One region of the Cupriavidus sp. USMAA2-4 genome, then DNA from elsewhere that is predicted to be linked to it. Evidence: riboswitches for the same ligand, from Rfam matches in the RefSeq annotation. Region 1 holds a riboswitch; the other holds the start of a gene.
The links. A riboswitch is a leader RNA that binds a small molecule or an ion and turns the genes downstream of it on or off. The one in region 1 is predicted to bind glycine.
Positions count from the first base shown of each region.

Region 2: linked by a shared signal. The riboswitch ahead of BKK79_RS34640 (D-amino acid dehydrogenase) and the one ahead of gcvT (glycine cleavage system aminomethyltransferase GcvT) in region 1 are both predicted to bind glycine.

Region 1 covers NZ_CP017748.1:2,660,721-2,666,266, forward strand. The annotation lists gene gcvP (aminomethyl-transferring glycine dehydrogenase) at 1-1,263, opposite strand, end outside; gene gcvH (glycine cleavage system protein GcvH) at 1,356-1,736, opposite strand; gene gcvT (glycine cleavage system aminomethyltransferase GcvT) at 1,837-2,964, opposite strand; glycine riboswitch at 3,061-3,198, opposite strand; glycine riboswitch at 3,220-3,308, opposite strand; gene BKK79_RS11620 (glycine zipper 2TM domain-containing protein) at 3,367-3,609, opposite strand; gene BKK79_RS11625 (UvrD-helicase domain-containing protein) at 3,922-5,546, shown strand, end outside.
Region 2 covers NZ_CP017749.1:3,355,457-3,361,002, forward strand. The annotation lists gene BKK79_RS34630 (aldehyde dehydrogenase family protein) at 1-118, opposite strand, end outside; gene BKK79_RS34635 (sigma-54-dependent Fis family transcriptional regulator) at 648-2,627, opposite strand; glycine riboswitch at 3,048-3,171, shown strand; gene BKK79_RS34640 (D-amino acid dehydrogenase) at 3,221-4,528, shown strand; gene BKK79_RS34645 (M20/M25/M40 family metallo-hydrolase) at 4,599-5,546, opposite strand, start outside.

The DNA of each region.
Region 1 (5,546 bases):
GCGCGCGCTGGCGGCGGCATGGATGGCCTCGGTGTTGAAGCCGGTCTCGAGCGTCAGTGTGTCGAAGAAGGTGGCATTGGCGCGCGCGAAGCCAAGTGCTTCCAGGCCGGCGGCCAGCGTCGCCGTCAGGCGGTGCACGCGCTGCGCGATGCGCTTGAGGCCGGCCGGGCCGTGGTAGACCGCGTACATCGAGGCCATCACCGCCAGCAGTACCTGCGCGGTGCAGATGTTCGAAGTGGCTTTCTCGCGGCGGATGTGCTGCTCGCGCGTCTGCAGGGCCAGGCGGTAGGCCTTGTTGCCTTGCGCGTCGACGGTCACGCCGACCAGGCGGCCCGGCATCGAGCGCTTGAACGCGTCCTTGACCGCCATGTAGCCGGCGTGCGGGCCGCCGAAGCCGAGCGGCACGCCGAAACGCTGCGAGTTGCCCACCGCGACGTCGGCACCCCATTCGCCGGGCGCGGCCAGCAGGGTCAGCGCGAGCAGGTCGGCGGCGGCCACCACCAGGCCGCCGGCGGCATGCACGGCGTCGGCGATGGCGCGGTAGTCATTGACGTCGCCGTTGACGCCGGGATATTGCAGCAGCACGCCGAAGGCATGCGCACCCGCGGCCTCGGCGGCGGGCCCGACCTTGACCTCGATGCCGAGCGGCTTGGCGCGCGTGCGTACCACTTCCAGCGTCTGCGGCAGCACGTCGTCGGCGACGTAGAAGGTCTGCGAGGCATGCTTGTTGACGCGCTGCAGCAGCGTCATCGCCTCGGCGGCGGCGGTGCCCTCGTCCAGCATCGAGGCATTGGCGATGTCGAGGCCGGTCAGGTCGGTGACCATCTGCTGGAAGTTCAGCATCGCTTCCAGGCGGCCCTGCGAGATCTCGGGCTGGTAGGGCGTGTAAGCGGTGTACCAGGCCGGGTTCTCGAAGATATTGCGCAACACCACGGCGGGTGTATGCGTGTCGTAGTAGCCCTGGCCGATGAAGCTCTTGAACACCTTGTTCTTGCCGGCGAGGGCGCGCAGCCTGGCCAGCGCGGCTTCCTCGCTGAGCGGCTCGGCGAACTCGCCCAGCGGCAGCGGGTCGCGGCGGCGGATGGCGGCGGGGATCACGGCGTCGATCAGCGCGGCGCGGCTGTCGTAGCCGAGCATCTTCAGCATGTGCTGTTGTTCGGCGGCGTCGGGGCCGATGTGGCGTCCGGCGAAGGCGTCGCGCGCCTCCAGTTCGGCCAGCGTGGGACGGGCGTGGGCGGCGTTCATGGGCAGCGGGGCATTCATGGCAGGGGTCTCGTCAGGCGCGGCGCCGGTGGTCGGCCGGCCGCCGCGCGGTCGTTCGGTCTCGGCGGCCCCGTCGCCGGGGCCGCGCGGCGTCAGGCGCCGACGCTGGCCTTGTAGGCGTCGGCCGACATCAGGCCGTTGACGTCGTCGGCGTTGGCCGGCTTCAGCTTGAACAGCCAGGCCTCGAAGGCGTTGGCGTTGACGCTCTCCGGCTCGGCGCTGGCGGCGTCGTTGATGGCGATGACCTCGCCGGCCACCGGCGCGTAGATGTCGGAGGCGGCCTTGACCGACTCGACCACGGCCAGCGCGTCGCCGGCGCCGACGCTGCGGCCCACTTCGGGCAGCTCGAGGAAGACGATGTCGCCCAGCGCGTCCTGCGCATGGTCCGTGATGCCGATGGTCAGCGTGCCGTCGGCTTCGACGCGCACCCACTCATGCGACTCGGTGTACTTGAGTTCGGGGGGGAAGTTCATGTGGATTCTCCGGATTCGGTTGGTTCGTCTGTTCTGGGCGCGCCCGCGCGCGGGCGCGCCATGACCGTTGGCTCTTGACCTTGTTTGACCGTTGCGAGCGTCAGCTCACGAGTGCCTTGCCATTGCGCACAAACGGCAGTTTAACCACAGTCGCCGCCAGCTTGCGGCCGCGGATCTCCACTTCGACGCTGTCGCCGGGTTGCGCGCCCAGCGGCAGGCGGGCGAAGGCGATCGAAAGGGACAGGGTCGGGCTGAAGGTGCCGCTGGTGGTCTCGCCGTTGCCAGCGGGCGTGACGACGGTCTGGTGGGCGCGCAGCACGCCGCCCTTGTCGCGCAGGACCAGGCCGGCGAAGGCGGCCTTCTGGCCGTCGGCCAGCAGGGCGGCCTTGCCGGTGAAGTCGCGTTCGCTCTGCAGGTCGACGGTCCAGGCCAGGCCCGCATCCAGCGGCGAAGTGTGGATATCCATGTCCTGTCCATACAGGTTCATGCCCGCTTCCAGGCGCAGCGTGTCGCGCGCGCCCAGGCCGGCCGGGCGCACGCCGGCGGCATCCAGCTTTTCCCACACCGCGGCGACGTTGTCGGCCGGCACCACCAGCTCGAAGCCGTCCTCGCCGGTGTAGCCGGTGCGTGCGACCATGATTTCGCCGATGGCCGGGTCCTGCACCACGAGGGCGTTGAAGGGCTTGAGCGCTTCGCTCGGCTGGGTGCTGGGGAAGGCGCCCCATACCTTGGCGCGCGCGTTCGGGCCCTGCACCGCGACGATGGCCAGCGGCGCCACGCCCGCGGGGGCGTTGTCGGCGCGCCGCGGCGTGATCGCGACTCCGCTGCCGGTGGCGGCATTACGGGCGCGGATCCATTCGATATCGGTGGGTGCGGTGCTGGCGTTGACCACCAGGCGGAAGCGGTCTTCGGCGAAGAAGTAGACGATCAGGTCGTCGATGACGTGGCCCTTGTCGTCGAGCATGCAGGAGTAGAGCGCCTTGCCCGGCGTCTGCAGCTTGTCCACGTTGTTGGCCAGCAGGCCGCGCAGGAAGGCGCGCACGTGGGGACCGGCGAGGTCGACCACGCACATGTGGGAGACGTCGAACATGCCGGCGTCGCTGCGCACGGCGTGGTGTTCCTCGATCTGGGAGCCGTAGTTGACCGGCATGTCCCAGCCGCCGAAGTCGACCATGCGGGCGCCGAGGGCGCGGTGGATGGCATTGAGGGGCGTGGCCTGGAGCGTCATGGGTTCCTCGGGGACGGATCTCTGCGGTTGCGAAAACGAAAAAAGGGCCATCCGCCGCATGGCTCGCGCGCGTCGCGCTGCGAATCCGCTGCGGCGGATGACCCCTCTGTCCTCGATACCTGAGAGATTACAGGGTGGCTCCTGGCGGAACCGGGCCCTGCGCGCCCCTTCGGTGGACACGCTCACCGTCATTCATGCGAACGATGGCGGGTGTCGCTCTCCAGAGTACGGCGTGCATCGTGTGCATATTGCCCGCCGATCCGACCAGTCCATGGTGCCTGAGAGTTTTCGGGTGATACCCCTTCGGCGGCGCGATGCCTCGCGCGCTCTCCCGGCCGGATGCGCGCAATGTACGGGACGCCCCCCGCTTTGTCAACGCGCCCCGGGCCGGCGGGGCAGGGCTCACCGGCCCCTGCGGTTCGGGGTGGTGACGTTGCCGATGACACCGCCCACGGCCGCGCCGCCGACGGTGCCCAGCGCATCGCCGCCAGTCAGCACTGCACCCCCGACCGCGCCGATACCGGCGCCGATGGCGGTGTTGCGCTGCTTGGGCGACATGTCCGCGCAGCCGGCGAACGCCACCAGCGTGGCGCTGATCAGGATGGCCTTGGCCAGAGCCGGACGTGCTCGCTTCTGTGTTCGCATAGGACAGCTCCCTTGTGATGATGAGGCCACACCTGGTTGAAGCAGTGTTGGAGCAGCCGTCATACAAGCTCTCTATCCTTCTTAGAGACCGCCATCCGGGACGCGATCCCGGCCATTACTTTTCATTACAGAGCATTACGGCGCGTTACATGACGGCCGGGGACAAAGGCCTCGTCGAGCAGCCTGGCCCGGCGGCGGCGCGTGTTAACATCCTCCGCTTGCACGGTGCCGAGGCGCGCCGGATCCTGCACACGCCGCACCGCATCCGCGGCCCGGCCGTTCCCGTCACACTTCCACGCTGTCTTCCCGCGCATGACCCACGGACTCAATCCCGCCCAATCCGAAGCTGTCCGCTATCTCGATGGTCCCTGCCTGGTACTGGCCGGCGCCGGCTCGGGCAAGACCAGGGTGATCACGCAGAAGATCGCCCACCTGATCGAGGACAAGGGCTTCGAGCCCCGCCACATCGCCGCCGTCACCTTCACCAACAAGGCGGCGAAGGAGATGCAGGAGCGCATCGGCAAGCTGATGGAAGGCAAGACCACGCGCGAAGGCAAGCGTCTGCCGCTCAAGCAGCTGACGGTCTGTACCTTCCACTCCCTCGGCGTGCAGATCCTGCGCGCCGAGGCCGAGCACGTGGGCCTGAAGCCGCAGTTCTCGATCATGGACTCGGACGATTGCTTCGGGCTGGTGCAGGAACAGCTCGGCACCACCGACAAGAAGCTGATCCGCAGCGTGCAGGGCACGATCTCGCTGTGGAAGAACGGCATGGTCGATCCCGAAGCGGCCATCGCGCAGGCCGCCGATGCCGACCAGCACCAGGCCGCGCTGGTCTACCGCAACTACGTGGCCACGCTGCATGCCTACCAGGCGGTGGATTTCGACGACCTGATCCGCCTGCCGGCCGAACTGTTCGCGCGCGACGAGACGGTGCGCCTGAAGTGGCAGAACCGCCTGCGCTACTTCCTGGTCGACGAGTACCAGGACACCAATGCCTGCCAGTACCAGCTGCTCAAGCTGCTGGCGGGTGGCTCGCACCTGCGCGCGCCGGCCTTCACCGCGGTCGGCGACGATGACCAGGCCATCTACGGCTGGCGCGGCGCCACGCTCGACAACCTGCGCCTGCTGCAGACCGATTTCCCCGACCTGAAAGTGATCAAGCTGGAGCAGAACTACCGCTCCACGGTGCGCATCCTCGAAGCGGCCAACGCCGTCATCGCCAACAATCCGAAGCTGTTCGACAAGAAGTTGTGGAGCGAGCACGGCATGGGCGACCCGGTCGCCATCAACCCGATGAACGACGAGGAGCATGAGGCGGAGTCCGTGGTGTTCCGCCTGTCGGCCCACAAGTTCGAGCGCCGCGCGCAGTTCCGCGACTATGCCATCCTGTACCGCGGCAATCACCAGGCACGCCTGTTCGAGCAGATCCTGCGCCGCGAACGCATTCCCTATGTGCTGTCGGGCGGGCAGAGCTTCTTCGACAAGGCGGAAATCAAGGACATCTGCGCCTACCTGCGCCTGATCGCCAATCCGGACGACGACCCTGCTTTCATCCGCGCCATCACCACGCCGCGGCGCGGCGTCGGCAATACCACATTGGAGGTGCTGGGCACCTTCGCCGGCCAGGCCAAGGTCTCGCTGTTCGAGGCGGCCATGATGGGCGGCATCGAAGGCAAGCTGCAGCCGCGCCAGCTGGAGCCGCTGCGCGTGTTCTGCGAGTCGATGGTGCGGCTGGCCGCGCGCGCCGCCAAAGACCCGGCCACGCAGGTGCTCGACGACCTGATGGAAGGCATCCACTACGAGGCCTACCTCTACGACACCTTCGACGAGCGCCAGGCACAGTCCAGGTGGACCACCACGCTGGAATTCCTCGATTGGCTCAAGCGCAAGGGCACCAAGCCCGAGGGTGGCGACGGCACGGGCGAGGCCACTGGCTA
Region 2 (5,546 bases), on a different replicon from region 1:
GCTCCGTGGCGCGCGACACGGTGGTGAACACCTCGCCGGTGGCGGGATTGACCACCTCGAGTTCCGCGCTGCCGCGCACCAGCTTGCCGCCGATCAGCAATCCTGCGATGTCTTTCATGTCCTGGTCTCCTCGTTGGTTCTTTCTTGTGCTGCCGAGTGATTGAGCTATTGAGCTATCGAGCTATCGAGCTGTTGTTCGGTGAGGACCTGTGCGGCCCTGAACGACGGGACGGCACGCGGCCACCCACGCCCCGAGCACAATGCAAAGCGCGTGCCTGCCGCGCCGCCTGCCCTGGCACACGCGGCGCCAGGCGGCTGGAAGGGGCTGCGCGCACGCCGCGCCGTGGAGATGCCCTGCGCGGCGGCGCGACTTGAGACACCGGCGACAGCCGTGGTGTCTCAGGAGCGGGCACTGTCTCGCGCCGGTGAGACAGGCAGCCGCGTGCCTTGCCTGCGGTGGGCACGTGGCACTGGCATCGGCAGGAGACGGGGGGAACGGAAAGCCGCTGAGGAGCGGCGAAGAGGACAGGACAGCCGCGCTGGATGCGCTGGATGCTGGATGCTGGATGCGCGAGATGCACGCTGCGTGCGCGGCCGGCGCAAGGCACGCCGGGGCACGCCGGCGCGCGCTCACCTGGCGCGTTCGCTCAGCCGCGCTGCAGCCGCGCCAGCTTGCGGTACAGCGTGGCGCGCGAGATGCCGAGCACGCGCGCCGCCTGCGCGCGGTTGCCGCCCAGCTCCGACAGGGTGCGCTCGATCGTCTCGCTTTCCAGGTCGGCCAGCATGGTGGAGCGCGTCGGGACCGCAGCGGCAGCAGCGGTGGCAGCGCCTGGCGCGGCGGGCATGCCGGCCTGCAGGTGTGCGACGGGCGGCGCCGCGGCCAGCGCGGCCGCCTGCGCCAGCCAGGTCTCGTCGAAGTGCTCGCGCCCCACCGTCTCGCCGCCGCCGGACAGCGCCAGCGCCGCGCGCAGGGCCTGGTGCAGTTCGCGCACGTTGCCCGGCCAGGCATGCGCCATCAGCAATGCCATCGCGTCCGCATCGAGACGCTTGCGCCGCCCGCCGGCGAGCGCGTCGACCTGCGCCTGGATCAGTTCGGCCAGGTCGGTGCGCTCGCGCAAGGCCGGCACCTGCACCGAGAGGCCGTTGAGGCGGTACAGCAGGTCCTCGCGGAAGGCGCCGGCGCGCACCAGCGCCGGCAGGTCGCGATGGGTGGCACAGATCACCGAGATGTCCACCGGGATCGCGCGATGGCCGCCCACGCGCGTCACGCTGCGATCCTGCAGCACGCTCAGCAGGCGCGCCTGCAGCGCCAGCGGCATGTCGCCGATCTCGTCCAGGAACAGGGTGCCGTGGCTGGCCTGCTCGATCTTGCCGATGCTGCCGCCCTTGCGGCCGCCGGTGAAGGCGCCCTCCTCATAGCCGAACAGCTCGGCTTCGGCCAGCCCTTCCGGGATCGCCGAGCAATTGAGCGAGACGAAGGCGCGGCCCGGCCGGCTGGCCTCGTGCAGCGCGCGTGCCAGCATGCTCTTGCCGGTGCCGGTTTCGCCCAGCAGGATCACCGGCACCTGCTCGCGCAGGACCGTGGCCGCCTTGCCGAACAGCCGCGCCAGCCTGGCGTCGGCCAGCACGCAACCCTGCGCCGCGCCGGCGGCCGCCGGCATGGATGGCCGTGGCGCGCCCGCGCCCGGCGTCGCGGCCTGCGCCCGTGTTGGAGCCGGCGCAGGCTCCAGCGCGACGAAATAGCGCTCGCCCCCACGTCCGTTCAGCGTCGCCGCGCCCGTCGCGCCGGCGGCCGCAGCGCGCAGCCCGCCGGCAAAGACCTCGTCGAGCGCGCGCGGCGCCCAGGTCCCGCCCGGCCGCCCCAGCATCTGGCGCGCCGCGCGGTTGGCCGCGACGATCACGTCGTCGCGCGAAATGGCGACGATGCCTTCGGCGGGCGTGCCCAGCATGCGCGGATCGTGGTGCAGGCGCAGGATGCGGCAGCCGGCCATGCCGGCGTACATGCGGTTCTCGATCGACATGGCGGCGGCCTGCACGCGGCTGAGCGCGTAGGCCGGCAGGTCGATGCCGAAGCCCGTGATATCCAGCACGCCGACCAGCCTGTCGTGCGGATCATGGATGGGCGCCGCCGCGCAGACCACGTCGATCAGTTCTTCGAGATAGTGCTCGCCGCGGCGGATCTCGATCGGCAGGCCGCCTTCGCTCAGCACGCAGGCCGGCGCATTGGTGCCCAGCGCCGCCTCGCTGACGCGCTTGCCACCCACCAGCGCGCGCGCCTGCGACGGCCCGGCGCCCCCCTGTACGGTGGAACTGACGATCACGCCTTCGGCGTTGGTGCAGAACACCAGCCAGTGGCGCGACGGAAACGCGCCCGCCAGGATCGCCATATCCTCTTCGGCGCAGGCGATCAGGGCCTGGTGCTCCGCTTCGAGCCGGCGCAACTGGCTGTGCGTGACGAAGTTGGTGCCGAGCGCGCGGTCGCCCGGGCGCAGCCCGTAGGTGGCGGCACGCTGCCAGGAACTGGCGATGCGCTCGGGGATGGTGCCGGGCGGCACCAGCCGGCCGTCGAAGAACTGGCGCCGCGCGGTGCGCACGTCGAGGGGAAGGCTGTCTGCGGCTTGCCTCATTGGGGGGCTGTCTCCGTGCGGCTTGTTATGTTGTGCCCGGCGGCGCGCATCGCGCGGGGCGGCGCCCGGGTGGTGGATGACTTTAGGTGAGGCCCCGGGCGATTTCAAGCGCGCCGGCGCGCGCCTGCTCGTTTTCCCCGAGGCCGCCGGCGCGGCGCGTGCGGCCACCGTCTCGCTTCGATCCACGCGGTGTCTCAGGATGAGACAAGCGGGTCGGCACAGCGTCCGCACACCGGCCGCCGCCGCGCCCGCCCCGCCTCGCCCGGCGTGCTGCCCGCGCCACCCGGCGCGGGGGCTTGCCGCCCGGCTCAGGCCCATGCTATGGTGCGCGTTCCAGGAGAACGGAGCATCCCGGCAGGCTGCCGGTGCCGCTCCTACCGAAGGCGTACCCCCGAAACGCTCAGGTGCAACAGACTGGATACCGAACCAACTGGAGAGCGTCGCGGCAGGCTGGCAGACACCAGCGCCGGCGGCCGCCGAAGGGGCAAGCCGAAGTCCGGGTGGACCAGGCGAATCTCTCAGGCAAAAGGACAGTGGGGGCAGGCGTGCGACACCGCACGCCTGCCCCTTTTTGCTTTCCTGGAGCCAGAGAAATGAAAGTCATCGTGATGGGCGCGGGCGTGATCGGCGTGGCCTCGGCCTGGTATCTCGCCAAGGCTGGCCACGAAGTGGTGGTGCTCGAACGCAATGCCGGCGCGGCGCGCGAAACCAGCTTCGGCAACGGCGGCCAGATCTCCGTCAGCCATGCCGAACCCTGGGCCAATCCCGCCGCGCCGTGGAAACTGCTGCGCTGGCTGGGCAAGGAGGATGCGCCGCTGCTGTTCCGCCTGCGCGCCGATCCCGCACAGTGGTCCTGGGGCCTGAAGTTCCTGCGCGAATGCTCGGCGCGCCGCTCCACCCACAACATGATCCAGTTGCTCAACCTGGGCACCTACAGCCGCGCCAGCCTGCAGGCGCTGCGCGCCGAAACAGGCATCGAGTACGACCACCTCAGCCGCGGCATCCTCCACTTCTACACCAGCGCCAAGGAGTTCGATGCCGCCATCGAGCCGGCCCGCATCATGCGCGAGCTCGGCTGCGAACGCCAGGTCATCGGTGCCGACGAAGTGGTGCGCATCGAACCGGCGCTGGCCGCCATCGCGCCGCGCCTGGCCGGCGCCACCTACACCAGCGCGGACGAGTCGGGCGACGTGCACCGCTTCACCACCGCGCTGGCGGCGCGTTGCGAGGCGGCCGGCGTGCGCTTCCGCTACGGCGTGCGCGTGCAGCGGCTGCATGCCGACGGCGGCGGCATGCGGGCGGTGGAATATGCCGACGACAGCGGCGCCTACCAGCTCGAAAGCGCCGATGCCTACGTGCTGGCGCTGGGCAGCTTCAGCCCGCTGCTGGCGCGGCCGCTGGGGATCAAGCTCGATATCTATCCCGCCAAGGGCTACTCGGCGACGCTGCCGGTGCTCGATGCGGAACGGGCGCCCAGCGTCAGCCTGACCGACGACGAGTACAAGCTGGTCTTCTCCCGCTTCGGCGACCGCCTGCGCATCGCCGGCACGGCGGAGCTTAACGGCTATGCGATGGAACTCAATCCGCTGCGCTGCGAAGCCATCGTGCGCCGCACGCTGGAGATCTTCCCGGGCATGAGCCGCCCGGAACTGGCGCGCTACTGGACCGGACTGCGCCCGGCCACGCCGGGCAACGTGCCGTACATCGGCGCCAGCAGCGTGGCGGGGCTCTACCTGAACACCGGCCACGGCACGCTGGGCTGGACGCATGGCTGCGGCTCCGGGCGCGCCATCGCCGACATCATCAGCGGCCGCGCCCCGGAGGTGGACTTCGCCTTCAGCGGCGCCCTGCCCCAGCGGCGCGTGGCGGCGGTGGCGGCCACCGGCGCCAGCGCGCGCTGAGCGCCCGCGCAAACGCTGTCTATCCGTCGCCCGAAGGCTTGTGGCAGGAAGCGGGCGACGGGAGGGTGTCTCAGGGCGCCGCCGCGATCACCTCGGCGACGGCCGCCGTCAGCTTGCGCGCGTAGGGCACGTGCAAGAACTCGTTGGGACCGTGGGCATTGGACTTCGGCCCCAGCACGCCGCACACCATGAACTGCGCCGACGGGAAGCCGGCCTGCAATGTGTTCATCAAGGGGATGGTGCCGCCCTGGCCGATATAGGCCAGGTCATGGCCGAAGTGGGTGCGCGAGGCTGTGTTCATGGCCTGTTCCAGCCAGGGCGCCAGGCCGGGCGCGTTCCAGCCGTTGGCCGCGCCGGCGGCGGGCTTGAAGGTGACCTTGGCGTTGTAGGGCGGGTCCAGTTCGAGCAGGGCCTTGAGATCGGCCGCCGCCCGCGCGGCGTCGACCAGCGGCGGCAGGCGCAGCGACAGCTTGAAGGCCGTGCGCGGGCGCAGCACATTGCCGGCATCCGCCAGCGACGGCAGGCCGGCGGCGCCGGTGACCGACAGCGAGGGCCGCCAGTTGGCGTTGAGCAGCACTTCCTGCGGATCGGCCACCACCGGCAGCACCGGCCGGCCGTCCTGGCCGCACGACCAGGGCATGCCCTTCCACACCGCCTCGCCGAGGATGCGCGCGGCCGCCTCGGTCTCGCGCAGGCGGTCGGCCGGAACCGGGCAATGGAAGGCGTCGGGCAGGATATTGCCGGTGGCGGCATCCTCCAGGCGCTCGAACAACTGGCGCATCACGCGGAAGCTGGACGGCGCGATGCCGCCATAGGAGCCCGAGTGGATGCCCTCCTCCAGCACCTCCACTTCGAGGTCGCCCACCACCAGGCCGCGCAGCGAGGTGGTCAGCCACAACTGGTCGTAGTTGCCGGCGCCGGAATCCAGGCAGACCACCAGGCCGACCCGCCCCAGGCGCTGGCGCAGCGCGTCCACATACGGCAGCAGGTCATAGCTGCCGGATTCCTCGCAGGTCTC